3 regions of the Streptomyces sp. TLI_185 genome follow, and region 2 is predicted to be linked to each of the others. Evidence: riboswitches for the same ligand, from Rfam matches in the RefSeq annotation. Region 2 holds a riboswitch; each other region holds the start of a gene.
The links. A riboswitch is a leader RNA that binds a small molecule or an ion and turns the genes downstream of it on or off. The one in region 2 is predicted to bind cyclic di-AMP.

Region 1 (5,064 bases), 2.7 Mb from region 2:
CGGTGCGCTGGTACGCGCCGACGGGCCAGGCCAAGGGCTGGCGGCTGTGGATCGAGGGCTGGGCGGCGGCGCTGCGCGAGCCCGCGCTGCAGGAGGTCACGCGCGACCTCGACAAGCGGTGGAAGGCGGCCATCGCCGAGGTCATCGCGGAGGGTGTGGCCGCGGACGAGTTCCGCTGCCCGGACCCGCACGGCGCGGCCCTGCGGCTGACCGCCCTGCTGGACGGGCTCGCCGTGCAGCTGACCTCGTACGCCGGTGCGGTGTCGCGGGCGCGGGCGCAGGAGTGGGTGGACGAGGCGCTGGCCCGGGAACTGGGACTGGAGCGGGCGGCGTTGACGGCTTCGCAGCACTGAGCCCCCGCACTCGGCGGGGGCTCAGTGCCACCGGGCCGCTGCTCCGCCCGCCCGGCGAGGGCCCTTCTCAAGCCATTTCGAGGGCTCGGCCCAGGACGGTCTCAGGCGGCTGTCACGCCACCGAAGCGATCCGCATCTTGATGTCGTCCGGCGACAGTGCGCCCTTGGCCGTGACGTGGTCCCCGGACGACTCGCCGCGCAGCCGGCGGCCGATCCACGGCACCAGGTACTCGCGCGCCCAGTGCACGTCGTCCCGTCGCACCTCGAGGGTGCCGCGCGGCGGGAGCGGCGGCCAGGGCTGGTCGGGGTCGGCCGGCACCTCGAGGCCGAGGACCTGCCCGGCGCGGAGCGCCACGCGCGTGTGCCCCTCGGGCGAGAGGTGGAGGCGGTCGCCGTCCCACGCCCTGCGGTCCTGAACGGTCTTCAGGGACCACAGGTCGAGCACGGGACAGCCGTACCGGTCGGCGATGGCCCGCACATGGCCGTTGTACGTGGCGATCTTGCCGCGCAGGTGCTTGAGCACGGGGACGCCACGGGTGTCGAAGCCGGTGGTCACCATGACCGTGCCGGCGACTTCGGTGAGCCGGGCAACCGCCCGCTCGAAGCGCTCGGCGACCTCGTCGGGGTCGGTGCCGGGACGGATGATGTCGTTGCCGCCGGCACAGAAGGAGACGAGGTCCGGCGCCAGTTCGACGGCCTGCGGGACCTGGTCCTCCACGATCTGGTCGAGCAGTTTGCCGCGCACGGCGAGGTTGGTGTAGCCGAAGTCGCCCTCGGGTCGCCGGTCCGCGAGAAGCACCGCGAACCGGTCGGCCCAGCCGACGAATCTCCCGTCGGGGCCGGGGTCGCCGACGCCCTCGGTGAAGCTGTCCCCCACCGCAACGTACGACCCGATCACTGATCTGCTGTCACTCTTCGAATCGTCTGTCACATCGACCATGATTCACCTTCGAATGTGACCTACGCGACCGTAGGAAAGGGTTGACGTGCGGTGAGATAAGCCACTTCTAAAGTGTTCGCCAAGCCCGGAATACCCCTTCCATCAGCGACGTTGAAGCGTCGTCAAGGCGTCAGAGACGGTGCGGGACGAGCCGGCGGACCCTGAAGTCGGTGATCCGGAAGTGGCTCCAGGTGGTCCGGAAGGCGAAGTGCCCCCTTGTGTACGGCTGCTGGTCGGTGTAGTCGAAGACGAGCCGCCCGTTGTTCCACCAGCGGACCGCCGAGCCGTCGGAGACGATACGGACGCGGTTGGGTTCGTTCGCGACGAGGAGCGGCTCCGTGTAGTCGTAGATCAGCGGGCGGACCCCGGGCTCCCCGACGTAACGGCGCAGACGGGTCGTGGTGTTCGTGTTGGCGCCGTAGCCCACGTAGTACGTCTTGAGGTAGTCGTACTCGGCCAGTGCCCCGCTGCGGCGGGTGGCGAAGAGGTCGTCCGGGGAGCGGACGTCGGTGGCGTTCCAGAAGTTGTTGAGGTCGGACACGCGGTCGTTCGCGCCGCCTTGCGACACGGGCGTCGCCGTGTACTCGATGACGTACGGCCCTTCGAGCCGCTGTCTGAACCAGACCGTCGCCCCGGCGGGTACGTCGACCTCCAGCACCCCTCGGGAGGCGGTCACGGTGCCGCCCTGCTCCAGTTCGACCGCCCACTTGCCGAGGCCGTGGCGGAAGTCGTCGCGGGCGATGAGGCGGCCGCGGGGCGAGGCAGTGGCGGCCGGCGCGGGGGCGAGGGCGGCCAGGGCGGCGCCGGCAGCCAGGGCTCCGAATGCTCTACGGGTACTCGTCACGGGGCGGCTCCTTCGGGTGCAGTGAGGGTGGATCCGAGAAGGGTGAGCAGGTGGTCGGCCACTTTGCGGTGGCCCTCAACGCGGGGTGGACGTTGCAGTTGAAGTCCCCGTCCGCCGGGGAGAGCCAGTCAGTGGTGTCGACGAACTCGGTGTGCGGGTCGGCCAGTTCACCGACCGCGGCGGCGATGCCGTCGGCGTGCGCTCCGCTGAAGGGGCCCAGCGCGAGAATGCGGGCGTGCGGCGCGGCTTCCCGCAGCCGGGGAGGTAGGTCGCGGCAGGCGGCCGGGAACTCGGCCGAGCCGAAGGCCGTGTCGCTGGTGGTGAGAAGACGTCTTGACGGACAGCTCGACGGCGTACAACTGCTTCCGGCCGTCGCCGACCTGCACGTAGACCTGGGCGGCCACGATCACCGCCGAAGCGATGCCGCCTGGCGGTGCGTCGACCGACGCCGGGCACGGGAACCTCCACAGACCTGGGAAGGCGATAGGGAAAGCGCTTTCATCGCTACGGAGATCACTGTGCCCTCACCTCCCCCCGCTGTCGACACCCGTGCAGCCCCCGCCACAAGAACGCAATACGGCAAACATGAGCGCAGCCGGACACACCGAAGGCCGGACCCGGGGATCGGGGTCCGGCCTTCGGCAGCGTGTCAGGCAGGTGGTTCCAAGGGGATGTCAGCCGACGCCGACGCCCTTCGAGCGGAGGTAGGCGACCGGGTCCACGTCGGAGCCGTAGTCGGGCGTGGTGCGGATCTCGAAGTGCAGGTGCGGGCCGGTCACGTTGCCGGTCGCGCCGGAGAGGCCGAGCTGCTGCCCCGCGGTCACGGTCTGGCCGGCCGAGACGGAGATCTGGGACATGTGGCCGTACTGGGCGTAGTACCCGTCGGCCAGCCTGATGACGACCTGGTTGCCGTAGGCGCCGCCCCAACCGGCGGAGACGACCGTGCCCGCACCGACGGCCTTGAGGGCGGTGCCGGTCGGGACGACGAAGTCGACACCCGTGTGGTAGCCGCTGGACCACATACCCCCGGGCACGTGGTAGCCGGTGCCGACGGTGCCTCCGGCCACGGGGAGGGTGAAGCCGGTGGGGGCGGACTCCGAGGCCTTGGTGGCGGTCGCCCTGCCGGCGGACGAGGACGTCTTCGAGGCGGACGAAGCGGACGAGGACGACGACTTGGTGGTGTCCGTCGCGGCCTTCCGGCCGATCGTCAGCTTCAGGCCCGGGTGGATCAGCGACGGGTCGTCGCCGACGGCCCGGCGGTTGTCCGAGTAGAGCTTGTGCCAGCCGCCGGAGACATGCTGCTCGTCGGCGATCCTCGAGAGGTAGTCGCCGGCCCGCACTGAATAGGTCCGCACACCCGCATTGCCGGCGGCGCTCTTCTGGGCCGCCTTCTTCGCGGTGACCGGAAGGGACTGGACGGCCTTTTCCGAAACCGTCTGGGAAGCGGACTGGGTTGTGGCGGCATGGGCGCCGGTGGCCCCCATGAGCGGGAGAGCGAGTGCGGCGCCACCGGTTCCGGCGACGGCGATGGAGCGGGTGAAGCGCTGGGGCTTCGGGCGGCGGTGTTTACCCTTCGCGGGCATGACGAATTCCTCTCCGGCGCCTGCGAGGTGAGCTGTCGGGTTCGGGCTGGAGATGCCCGGCCGCGCATGCGACGCGGCTTTACCCCTAGCCGTTCCGGAGACCGGAACAGGCAGTTGTACCTGTGGGTCCCCCGCTCCTGCCGTTCACGGGTGAGTTGTGCGGGCACCGGGCGGCGGCAGGATTGGGCGTCCGTCCGGATTGGTGGCGAACGTAAGCGACCAAGACGCAAAGCAACAAGTGCCGGTTCCCCGTGAATGCGTTTCTATTGATCCCTTGGGAGAAAACCCGGTAACCCTGCGTTGATTCGGGGGTGATCGTCTCGACCAAACACCCTTGTAAAGCACGTGAATTACGTGGACATGACGCGCCACGCACCGTCATGGATATGACGCTCCTCACGTGCCCCTGCTCCAGGATCCCCCATTCAGGAGCGAGTTGGAATAAAGAGGCAGAAGGAGCGCCAATCCGGACAGAAGACTCAGATACGCCGCAGACGGAAAACTGCCGCGTCGAGGTCACCACGCAATCCGGTACGCAGTCCGTGATGCAGCAATACGGCACCGCTGTGGATTTCGCCCGTTTCAGGGCATTCATACGAGGCTGTCGGGTCGAGGCCCCGCAGTCGCAGCGCCGGCACGGGCTCGCCGTGGCTCTGCGCCTGGAGCCAGGCGAGGACGACCGCCTCGTCCCCGCGCACATACTGCACCGCACTCAGTCCGCCCCGCGGCGGCCGCAGCCGGTAGAGGTCCCCGTGCTGCACCAGCGGCCGGATCTCCTTGTAGAGCGCCACCCACTGGCCGGCCTCGGCCAGCTCCTCCTCGGTCCACCGGGTGAGGTCCCCGCCGACCCCGAGCACGCCGGCCATGGAGCTCACGAACCGGAAGCGCAGCGAGCTGACCCGGCCGTTGAGCTGGGTGTTCGGGCTGTCGGTGACCCAGGCGGCCATCACCCGTGCGGGGTGGACCTGGCTGAAGCCGTGCTGGATGGCGAGCCGGTCGAGCGGGTCGGTGTTGTCGGAGGTCCACACCTGGTCCGTACGGCTCATGATCCCGAGGTCGATCCGTCCGCCGCCGCCCGAGCAGGACTCGAAGGCGACATTCGGGTGGGCCGCCCGCAGCCGGTCCAGCAGGGCGTACAGGGCGCGGACATGATCGACCCAAAGGCGCTGCGGGTAGGGCTCGCCGGGCCAGCCCGCATCGGTGAAGCAGCGGTTGAAGTCCCACTTCACATAGTCGATGGGGGCGCTGGAGAGGAGCGCGTGGAGCTGCTCCCACAGGTATTCCTGGACGTCCTCCCGGGCGAGGTTCAGTACGAGCTGATTGCGGAATTCCGTCCGCTTTCGT
Region 2 (5,064 bases):
CGTGACGGGCCGGCCGGCCCCCAGAGTGCGGCCGCTTTTCGACCAACTGGGCAGCAGGGGGCTCGCGGTGTGCGGGCAGGGCGCGCAGGTGTACGACGTGGGCGCGGACCGGCTGCTGTGGTCCGTCACCCTGGACCGGGAGCTGGCCGAGACCGCGCTCGGCAAGATCGAGGCCGAGGTGGGGCAGGTGTACGCGGCTGTCGACCAGGACGGTGTGGAGGGGCTCACGCTCATCGAACCGGGCTATCTGATGCCGCATCCGACGCTGCCGGCCGTGCGGGTCGACCGGCGCGACGACCTGTGGTGCGAACCCATCAGCAAGGTGCTGCTGCGCCATCCCGACCTGTCCGACGACGAGTTGGCGGCGACGGCGCGCTCGGTGGTGGGTTCGCTGGCCACCGTCACCATGTCGGGGCCGGGGACCGTCGAACTCCAGCCATGCGGTATCACCAAGGCGACGGGCCTCGCACTGGCCGCCGCACACCTGGGACTCGGTCCGGAGCAGACGATCGCCTTCGGCGACATGCCCAACGACATCCCCATGTTCGACTGGGCCGCCCACGGCGTCGCCATGGCCAACGCCCACCCCGAACTCAAGGCGGTGGCCGACGAGATCACCCTGTCGAACGAGGACGACGGCATCGCCGTCGTCCTCGAGCGACTCTTCTTCGAGTTCGGGGAGCTCGATGCGCTCGATGAGCTCCATGAACTCGGGCAGCTCGAGGAGCTCTGAGCAGGTCGGTCGAAGCCCGCTGGGGTTCGGCCGCGCCCCTTCAGGGGCGCGGGGCTCCATCCATATGCGGCTCCGCCGCGATGGGGTCCCTTCGCTCGAGCGAAGTCGAGAGTGGGGGAGCGACCAGCCACGACGGCCTGGCAGGCCGGCGCCGCAGAAGACGAACGGCCCCGTCGCAGCACTCCCCGCGGAGCGCCTAGTAGGCGCCGAAGACGTTGTCGATCGACCCGTACCGCGCGGCCGCGTACTTGCAGGCGGCCGTGATGTTCGCGATCGGGTCGAAGGGGTTCAGCGCCGTGCCGGGCACGTGGTAGGCGAGGAACGTCGGGTCGATGACCTGCAGCAGACCCTTCGACGGGGTGCCGGCGACCGCGTTCGAGTCCCAGTTGTTGATGGCGGCGGGGTCGCCCGAGGACTCACGGATGATGTTGCGGTAAATGCCGTTGTACGTCCCGGGAATTCCGTTCTGCTTCATGACCTGGAGGGCGCCCCGGATCCAGCCGTCGAGATTGTCGGCGTAGCCCATCGACTTCACGTTGGCCACGGTCGGGGTGGCCGCGGAGGCGCTGGTCGCCCCGATGAGCGGGAGGGCGAGAACAGCGGCGCCCGTACCGGTGACGGCGAGCTTGCGGGCGAGGCGGTTGTTTCTGGGGCGACGGTGCTGACCTGTTGCAGGCATGGCGGGATCCTCTCCGGCGCCTGCGAGGTGAGCTGTCGGGTTCGGGCGGGGAGATGCCCGGCCGCGCAGCCGTACGGCAACGCGGCTTCACCCCTAGCCGGCCCGGGGCGATGCCCGGTCCGGCGGCCTACCTGGTTCCCCCGCTCCTGCCGTGCGAGTGAGTTGGTCGATGGTCGTGCGCGGGCGGCGGCAGGATTCGGCGTCCACCCGACAGGCCGGGAACGTATGCGAGAGCACACGCCCTGAACAAGTGTCGGGTTCACAGATCGGGCCTATTGACCTTGGTCTGAGGCTTATGGGGCACTTGATCCTTTGCGGTTGCCAAGCCTCAACTGGCCTACGGGGGAGGGGAGGTAGTGAGAGTGCGGCCATCGCTCGCCCGTCGTGCCGTGTGAGTCAAGTCACCGGCATCCGCAAGGACGGCAAATCGGGCAATGGCCCCAACTCGTGTTCAGCGAGCCGCCCGTCGCCTCATTGGCGGGCGAAAACGGAACCTGTCATGTGGTGCGCGTCGTTGTCATGGCGGTCGCCCGTCGAGCACCCCGTGCCGGGATCCGGAGGTCCTCGTGAGTCGTTTCGTGGGGGAGGGGTATTCGGACGTGCCGACTCGTCGCGTGGATCCCGGTGGCCGGGCGGGGGGTCACCGGGACGAGCATCCGAGGGGCGCGCCGAGGGGTACGCCAAGGGGCGCACCAAGAGACACGCCAAGGGACGCGCCGAGGGACACGCCAAGAGGCGCGTCGACGGACACCCCGATAGACAAGTCGATAGATATCCGTTCTTATCGGTTGATCAAAAACATACCGGTCGTGATCCGATACCGCCCGGGCTGGACGGGTGGGTGGCATCGGTGATCGAAAGGTGACCGGATACGCTGACTTGAGTGATGTCAGCGACCTATCGACAAACCGTGTAACCGCCAGTAGACACCAGCAGACAGGAGACCCCTCGTGACCGTCGTCGGGCCGTTCGGGCTGAGCGTGCGGGACCAGGCTCTGGAAGCCGATGTCCAGGCCGGATTGGCGGCCGTCGAGGAAGGTTTGCTCGAAGCCACCAAGAGTGAGGTGCCCTTCATCACGGAGGCCGCCCAGCACCTGGTGCGGGCGGGCGGGAAGCGGTTCCGTCCGCTGCTCGTGATGCTCGCCGCCCAGTTCGGCGACCCGTATGCGCCGGGGGTCGTGCCGTCGGCCGTGGTGGTGGAGCTGACCCATCTGGCGACGCTGTACCACGACGACGTGATGGACGAGGCCGCCGTGCGGCGCGGCGTGGACAGCGCCAACACCCGCTGGGGCAATTCGGTCGCGGTGCTCACCGGTGACTTCCTGTTCGCGCGCGCCTCGCACATCCTGGCCGACCTCGGGCCCGAGGCGGTCCGGGTCCAGGCCGAGGCGTTCGAGCGCCTGGTCACCGGGCAGATCCTGGAGACGGCGGGTCCGCAGGACGGACGGGACCCGGTCGACCACTACCTGGACGTGCTCGGCGGCAAGACGGGTTCGCTGGTCGCCGTGTCGTGCCGCTTCGGCGCGATGATGTCGGGTGCCGACGAGACGGTCGTGGACGTGCTGACGCAGTACGGCGAGCGGCTGGGGGTCGCCTTCCAGCTGGCGGACGACGTACTGGACATCGCCTCCGAATCGCGCGAATCCGGGAAGACGCCGGGCACCGACCTCCGTGAGGGAGTGCCCACGCTTCCGGTGCTACGGCTGCGGGAGCGGGCGGCGCGGCTGGGTCTTGCCGAGGACATCGCCCTGTGTGAGCTGCTGGACTCCGACCTGAGCGACGACGCGCGGCACGCCGAGGCCCTCTCGGGGCTGCGGGCGCACCCTGCGCTGGAGCAGGCGCGCAGGGACACGGTGCGGTACGCGGAGGACGCGCGAGCGGCGCTGGCTCCGCTGCGGGAGTGCGATGCGAAGCTCGCGCTGATGGAGATGTGCGACGCCGTGGTGCACCGAGCCGGCTGAGCATCCGCTCGACCTGGACTTCAAGTGATGTGATGTACGTCACATATCTGGACTGAGTCCAGAGTGAGATCGCTTCCGTAGTCATGCGCAGAAGGCCGACGCAGGGGGTGTCGGCCCATCTACGGGGAGAAAACAGAATCATGGGAATGAACGCGACGTTCTCGAAGCGCCGTAAGAGCCTGATGGTCACGGCTGTCGCGGTCGCCGCCGCCGGGGGGATCGCTGCCGCGGTGATTCCGGCCCACGCCGCCGGAGGGACCGCGTCCGGAGACACCGGGGGGACCCTTCTGGCCGCCGGTCTGCGGGGGGCCAACGAGGTGCCCGTGGCGGGCGGCCCGGCCGTCGGCGACAAGGACGGCGCCGCTCTCGAGTTCATCAAGGTGCAGGACGACAAGGTGTCCGTCGCCGTGACCTGGCGCGGCACCGGCAAACCGACCATGCTCCACATCCACCAGGGCGCCAAGGGCACCAACGGCGGCGTCAAGGTCGACTTCACCGACCTGCTGATGAACAGCAAGCGGCACAGCGTCACCGGCACGGTCGAGGTCAAGGACGCCGGCCTGCTCGCCGCTCTCAAGTCCGACCCCGGTTCGTTCTACGCCAACCTGCACACCACCGAGTTCCCCGGCGGAGCCGTCCGCGGCCAGCTCCACAAGGTCACCGTCGCCGCCTTCGACTTCCGTGACGCCCTGCACAACTTCCAGGCGTCCGTGATCAAGGGCAGGCAGATCTACGAGTGCAAGCCGGCCGCCGGCGGTGGCTACGCCTTCGCCCAGCGGGACGTCGGCGCCCTGCTCGGCGGCGGCATCCGGCACTCCTTCGTCGCGCCCAACTCCGGTACGCCGCAGTGGGTCGCACCGGACGGGAGCGCGGTGACCGGCGCCGTCCTGTCGAAGACACCGAACGGGGACGGCAACATCCCCGAGCTCGACCTCAAGGCCACCCGGTCCGGCAAGCACCACGGCCTGCTCGCGAACACCACCGAGATCCTGCGGCTCAACACCGTGGGCGGAGTGGCCCCGGCCGGCTCCTGCACACCCGGCGCGATCGTAGGAGTCCCGTACCGGGCGGACTACGTCTTCCTGCAGAACTGACGGGAGCTCACCTCGGGCGGCGTCTTCCCCCTGCGACCCCTACGGGTCGGGGGAGGCGCCGCCCTCTCGCGTCATACCCCAGGTGTATACGGAGTTGCCCCCCGGGGCTGACGCTTCCTCCTGGCCGATTTGGTGAGATGGAAACCACGGAAATCACCACTGATCACCGATTCGGGTGAGAATGGCGGCTCGGGGTGGACAACAGAAACACGCGAGTTGGACAAGCCGCCGCCGACCACGGAGGTAGCGCACACATGGCACCGTACGAATCCGACGACAGCACGACCGCAGGGGAGGCCGACGACCTGCGCGCGGGTCGGCGCAAGGCCGCGCGGTACGTCGTCCCGGTCGCGGTGGTGGGGGTGGCGGCGGCGACCATCGGGCTCGTCCCCGCACTCGCCGACTCCGGCGACCCCGACCTGCCGAAGATCAGCGCGCAGCAACTCATCGACAAGATCGCCAAGTCGGACGTGCAGCAGATGTCCGGCACGGTGAAGATCACCACGGACCTGGGGCTGCCGAACCTGGGCGGTCTCGAGAGCAGCCTGACGTCCGGCGCCGCGGGGTCGGGCGACGGCTCGTCCGCCGACCCGACCT
Region 3 (5,064 bases), 4.7 Mb from region 2:
TTCGCCAGCCGTGCCGTGTGTTCCGGCGTGGGGTCGAGCAGGGCGCCCGTACGCCACCGACGTCCAGGCCGCGGTGGGTCACCCCGGCCTTGATCAGCGACACGGCGTATCCGGGGACCTCGTCGCGGAGTCGGACGAGGGGGCCGTAGAACTCGTCGAGGAGCGTTTCCGTGAGTTCCTTGTCGTCCTCCGCGAGCGCCCGGTGGAAGGCCAGGGCGATCTCGGGGGCGAAGGCGAACACCGCGGAGGAGTACAGCTCGACGCCGATGCCGCGGTAGGCGGGCGCCGTCATCTCGGCGGTGGGCAGGCCGTTGAAGAACTGGAAGTCCTCGGCTCCCGGTACAGCACGTACGGCCCGGACGATGCGGTGCATGCGCTCGATGTCGCCGAGGCCGTCCTTGAGGCCGACCACCTTGTGCAGCGCCGCGATCTCGGCAGCCGTCTTCTCTGTCAGCCGGGCGGTGCCGCGCTGGTAGAAGATCACCGGCAGGTCGCTCGCGCCGGTGACCTCCTCGACGTAGCGGACCAGGCCCTGCTGCGGGGCGCTGACCAGGTACGGCGGCAGCAGCAGGATGCCGTCGGCGCCCGCGCGTTCGATGCGGGCGGCCTGGTCGCGGGCGACCGGCAAAGGGCCGCCTCGGCGGCCAGCACCGGCACCCGGCCGCCGACGACCCCGACCGCGACGCGCGTTGCGTGTTCGATCTCCTCGGGCGTCAGCGCATGGAACTCGCCCGTGCCGCAGGCGACGAACACGCCGCCCGCGCCGGCCGCGACGCCGGAGGCGATGTGCTGCGCAAGCCGTTCCTCGTCCAGTGAGCCGTCCGACGCGAACGGTGTGACCGGGAAGAACAGCACTCCTTGGAACTTCATGTCTCCCTCGAACGTGGGGGGTTGTCAGCCCTTGGTGGCCCCGGCGGCGATGCCGGTGACCAGCGAGCGCTGGAGGAGCAGATAGACGATCAGGCTGGGGATCAGGGCGATGACCGCACCGGCGAGGACCACCCCGGAGCCGACCTCGGGGTCGGTGCGCAGGATGGACAGGGCGACGGTGACCGTGTAGTCGGTGGGGTCCTTGGCGGCGATCAGCGGCAGCAGGTACTGGTCCCAGATCATGATGAAGCCGAGCACGCCGGCCACGCCGAGCGCCGGTTTGCACAGCGGCAGGACGACCTGCCACAGCAGCCGGAACTCGCCCACGCCGTCCATGCGGGCCGCCTCCTCGATCTCGGTGGGGATGTCCTTCATGAACTCGGTCAGCAGCATGATCGAGAAACCCCAGGCGCCGAGCGGCAGGATCACCGCCCACATGGTGCCCTTCAGGTCCAGCCCCACGACCGGGACATCACCGAGGACCAGGGACAGCGGGATCGCGATGACCTCCTCGGGGAGCATCATCGTCAGCATGAACAGGGTCAGCACCAGGGCCTGGCCGCGGAAGCGGTGCCGGGCCGGCGCGTAGGCGGCCGGCACCGCTTCCGCGAGCTGCAGCAGCAGTCCGCCGCCCGCGATGACCAGCGAGTTGGTGAAGTAGTCCCAGATGCCGCGCTCGCCCGCCACCCTGATCTTCAGCAGGGTGGGATGGTGCGGGAGGAAGGACAGCGAGGAGCCGCTCGGGTATGTCAAGACATAGCTGAAACATCTCACCGAGCCCGTGCATGCGTCACTGGATGCCGTGATGTAGGCGGGCGGCGCGCAGGGCCCGTGACCGGGACCGAGATGAGAAGGGTGCCCGCAACGAACAACGAGGAGGCCGCCGACTTCCGTCGGCGGCCTCGCAGTTCATCGAGCTGTTGGTGTCACGCCTCGACCGGCGTCCCTGATCTCACGCGGGACGTACGGCGATTCGGACCGCGGCTTCGCCGGCGTAGTGGACCGAGTCCTCGCGGATGACCGCGCCCGGGCCGGGCGCGTGAATCATCAAGCCGTTGCCGGTGCAGATGCCGACGTGGCTGAAGTTGTCGTTGAAGAAGATCAGGTCTCCGGGGCGGCTCTCCGCGAGCGGAATCACCGTGCCGGCGCTCGCCTGCTCGTACGTGGTGCGTGGCAGGGTGACCCCGGCGGCCCGCCAGGCGGCCTGGGTGAGCCCGGCGTTGTCGTACGACTCCGGCCCGACCGCACCCCACAGGCACGGCCTGCCGATCTGTGCACGGGCGAAGTCGATCGCCCTGTCCGCCTTGGTGACGGCGGAGGTGCCGACGGCGGGCACACCCGTGTCCAGGGTGGACGGCTGCATGGTCCATCCCCCGGCCTGGGGTATGCCGGTGTCGAGGGCGGATGGCTGCGTACGCCAATCCCCGGCCGGGGTTACGCCCGTGTCGAGCACGGACGGCTGCATGAACTGCTCCCCGACCGCGGGTATGCCGGTGTCGAGGACGGATGGCTGGGTGCGCCATTCCTCGGCCGCGGTTGTGCCGGTGTCGAGGGCGGATGGCTGCGTACGCCAATCCCCGGCCGGGGTTTCGCCCGTGTTGAGCACGGACGGTTGCATGCGCCACTCCTCGACCGCGGGTACCCCGGTGTCGAGCACGGACGGCTGCATGAACTGCTCCCCGACTGCGGGTATGCCGGTGTCGAGGACGGACGGCTGCATGCGCTGCTCCCCGGCCGGGGGCGCGCCCATGTCGAGGACCGTCGGCTGCTGCAGCCGCCAGGCCTCCTCGTTCGCCCGGCGGGTCTGTTCCGCCTGGTCCTGCCAGGGAAGCTGGGCCGGCATGGCCTCAACAGCCGGGCGCGGTGCGGAGGTCTGCCGCGCGGTGTACCGGTACAGCAGCTCGCTGGCCGCCGCGATCTTGCGCTGGCTCTGCTCCTTGGACCTGCGCAGGGAGGTCTGCTTCGACTCGGGGGCCGCCGTGGGCAGCGCGGGGGCGGCCTCCTGGCGGGGCTGCGGGACGGCGGGGAGCGGGGCCGTGGGTCCGGCGGTCAATTCGGCCACCGGACGGCGGGACTCCGCGGAGGGCAGCTCCGCCACGGGCCGGACGGTCGCCTCCAGCTCAAGGGCGGGGGTACGGCTGTCCGCCGGGCGCGGGGGCCGCGGCTCGGCCTGGCGGGCCGGCGTACGGTCGGCCGGCAGTACCGCAGGCACCGTCGGACCCAGCGAGGCACGCACTCCGTCGAACCACCGCCGGGACACCGAGTCGAGTGCCGGGTCCGAGCGGCCACGCTCGCGGGCCGGCGCCGCGGGCGGCCGCGTCCCCATCAACTGGGCCCGGGTGAAGTTGAAGTTGCCGGTATCGGACTCGGCCTGGTCGTAGAGGCTGCTCACCCGCTGCCGGACGGCTTCCCGGCTCGGGCCCTCGTCCCCCGTCGTCGGTGCGGCGTCGGCGGTCTGCGAGAACAGGGCCACCGAGGTGAGGGCGGCCGTCGCGAGAGCGGAATTGCGCATACCGGGCAGGCCGAAGCCTCCGGCGCGCGATGGTCGATCCGGCGCCATGGGAGCCGTACTCCTTCCGTACTCCGCCTACCGAGTTAGCTGTCGGGTTCGGGCGGTCGGTTCCGGAAGGCATGCCCTACGGCCCCTGCCCGGGCGGGCAGTTGGGCCGATTCACCCCGTCGTTCGGTTGGGTCCCCGGCTCCGGCTGCCACGAGGGCGCACCGGATTCGGCGGAGGCCACGCGTCCCGGCGGGGTTCGCCGGAGGAACTCGTGCGGCCTGACGCCACGCTAGCCAACTTGTGCGGCTCGTGTGAAGGTTGATGGCCGTAATGTCCGATACGCTTTTGTGACCTTCGTCGTGACGCACCGTCAGATCCGTGTGTCGTGCACGCTGCGGATCCGGACGGCGACCGACCGTCGCGAGCAGGGCGCGTCAGGGACGCGGGCCGTCGCTGCGAGCCTCGCGCTCGGCGTTGCGCTTCTTGATGCGCGCCGCCTCCTTGCGGACCTCGGCCTGCGTGGCGCGTTCCTTCTGCAGCCACTCGGGCTCTTCCTGCTTCAGGGCCTCGATCTGCTCGGTGGTGAGCGCCTCGGTGATCCCGCCGCGGGCGAGACCCGCGATGGAGACGCCCAGCTTCGCCGCGACCACCGGACGGGGGTGCGGACCGTTCGCCCGCAGCTCGCGCAGCCACTCGGGCGGCTCGGCCTGGAGCTGGTCGAGCTCGGCTCGCGAGACGACACCCTCCCGGAACTCGGCGGGGGTGGCCTCGAGGTACACACCCAGTTTCTTCGCCGCGGTCGCGGGCTTCATCGTCTGGGTGCTCTGGTGCGACTTCATGCCGTCCAGGGTATCGAGCATGTTCGAGACCTCTGACCACGGCCGGTAGCCTGGCCTGGTGACAGGCTCGGAAGAATCCCAGGCGTTCCGGCTCGCGTACGTCCCGGGGGTGACGCCCGCCAAGTGGGTGCGGATCTGGAACGAGCGCCAGCCCGGCATCCCGCTGAACCTCCTCGCCGTACCGGCCGCCGAGGCATCCGACGTGTTGCGCGCGGGTGAGGCCGACGCGGGACTCGTACGGCTGCCGGTCGACCGTACGTTCTTCAGCGCGATCCCCCTCTACACCGAGACGACGGTCGTCGTCGTCCCCAAGGATCACGTGATCACGGCGGCGGACGAGGTGACCGTTCAGGACCTTGCGGACGAGGTCGTCTTCCACCCCCTCGACGACGTCTTCGACTGGGACCGGCCGCCGGGCGAGCCCGCCTTCGAGCGGCCCGCCACCACCGAGGACGCCGTGGAACTCGTCGCGGCGGGCGTCGGCCTCGTGGTCGTCCCCCAGTCGCTGGCCCGTCTGTACCACCGCAAGGACCTCACGTATCGCTCGCTGGTGGACGCCCCCGAGTCGAGCGTCGCCCTGGCGTGGCCCGAGGACGCGACCACGGATCTGGTCGAGGACTTCATCGGAATCGTCCGCGGCCGCACGGTCAACAGCTCCCGCGGCCGCAAGGCGCAGACGCCCGAACCGAAGGGCAAGGCGGGCGGCAGGACCGGCGACGCGGCCGGCGCACGGCGCAAGCCGGCGGCGGGGAAGGCGACCGGGAAGACGGCAGGGAAGCCGGCGGCGCGCAACCCGCGGGCCGGATCCGACGTCTCCAAGGGCGCCAAGCGCAGGAAACCCCGCCGCCGGGCATA

Region 1: linked by a shared signal. The riboswitch ahead of EDD92_RS39975 (LysM peptidoglycan-binding domain-containing M23 family metallopeptidase) and the one ahead of EDD92_RS27740 (transglycosylase SLT domain-containing protein) in region 2 are both predicted to bind cyclic di-AMP.
Region 3: linked by a shared signal. The riboswitch ahead of EDD92_RS50910 (C40 family peptidase) and the one ahead of EDD92_RS27740 (transglycosylase SLT domain-containing protein) in region 2 are both predicted to bind cyclic di-AMP.

The regions. Positions count from the first base shown of each region.
Region 1 covers NZ_RKRB01000001.1:8,702,965-8,708,028, reverse strand. The annotation lists gene EDD92_RS39990 (TetR/AcrR family transcriptional regulator) at 1-353, shown strand, start outside; gene EDD92_RS39985 (SGNH/GDSL hydrolase family protein) at 466-1,251, opposite strand; gene EDD92_RS39980 (DUF6250 domain-containing protein) at 1,424-2,137, opposite strand; gene EDD92_RS39975 (LysM peptidoglycan-binding domain-containing M23 family metallopeptidase) at 2,812-3,720, opposite strand; cyclic di-AMP (ydaO/yuaA leader) riboswitch at 3,725-3,883, opposite strand; gene EDD92_RS39970 (alpha-galactosidase) at 4,200-5,064, opposite strand, start outside.
Region 2 covers NZ_RKRB01000001.1:6,007,111-6,012,174, forward strand. The annotation lists gene EDD92_RS27735 (HAD family hydrolase) at 1-733, shown strand, start outside; gene EDD92_RS27740 (transglycosylase SLT domain-containing protein) at 930-1,412, opposite strand; cyclic di-AMP (ydaO/yuaA leader) riboswitch at 1,417-1,591, opposite strand; gene EDD92_RS27745 (polyprenyl synthetase family protein) at 2,363-3,373, shown strand; gene EDD92_RS27750 (CHRD domain-containing protein) at 3,520-4,467, shown strand; gene EDD92_RS27755 (outer-membrane lipoprotein carrier protein LolA) at 4,722-5,064, shown strand, end outside.
Region 3 covers NZ_RKRB01000001.1:1,349,978-1,355,041, reverse strand. The annotation lists partial or broken gene EDD92_RS06165 (5-dehydro-4-deoxyglucarate dehydratase) at 1-870, opposite strand, end outside; gene EDD92_RS06160 (carbohydrate ABC transporter permease) at 895-1,623, opposite strand; gene EDD92_RS50910 (C40 family peptidase) at 1,823-3,430, opposite strand; cyclic di-AMP (ydaO/yuaA leader) riboswitch at 3,439-3,613, opposite strand; gene EDD92_RS06150 (DUF5997 family protein) at 3,805-4,209, opposite strand; gene EDD92_RS06145 (LysR family transcriptional regulator substrate-binding protein) at 4,268-5,064, shown strand, end outside.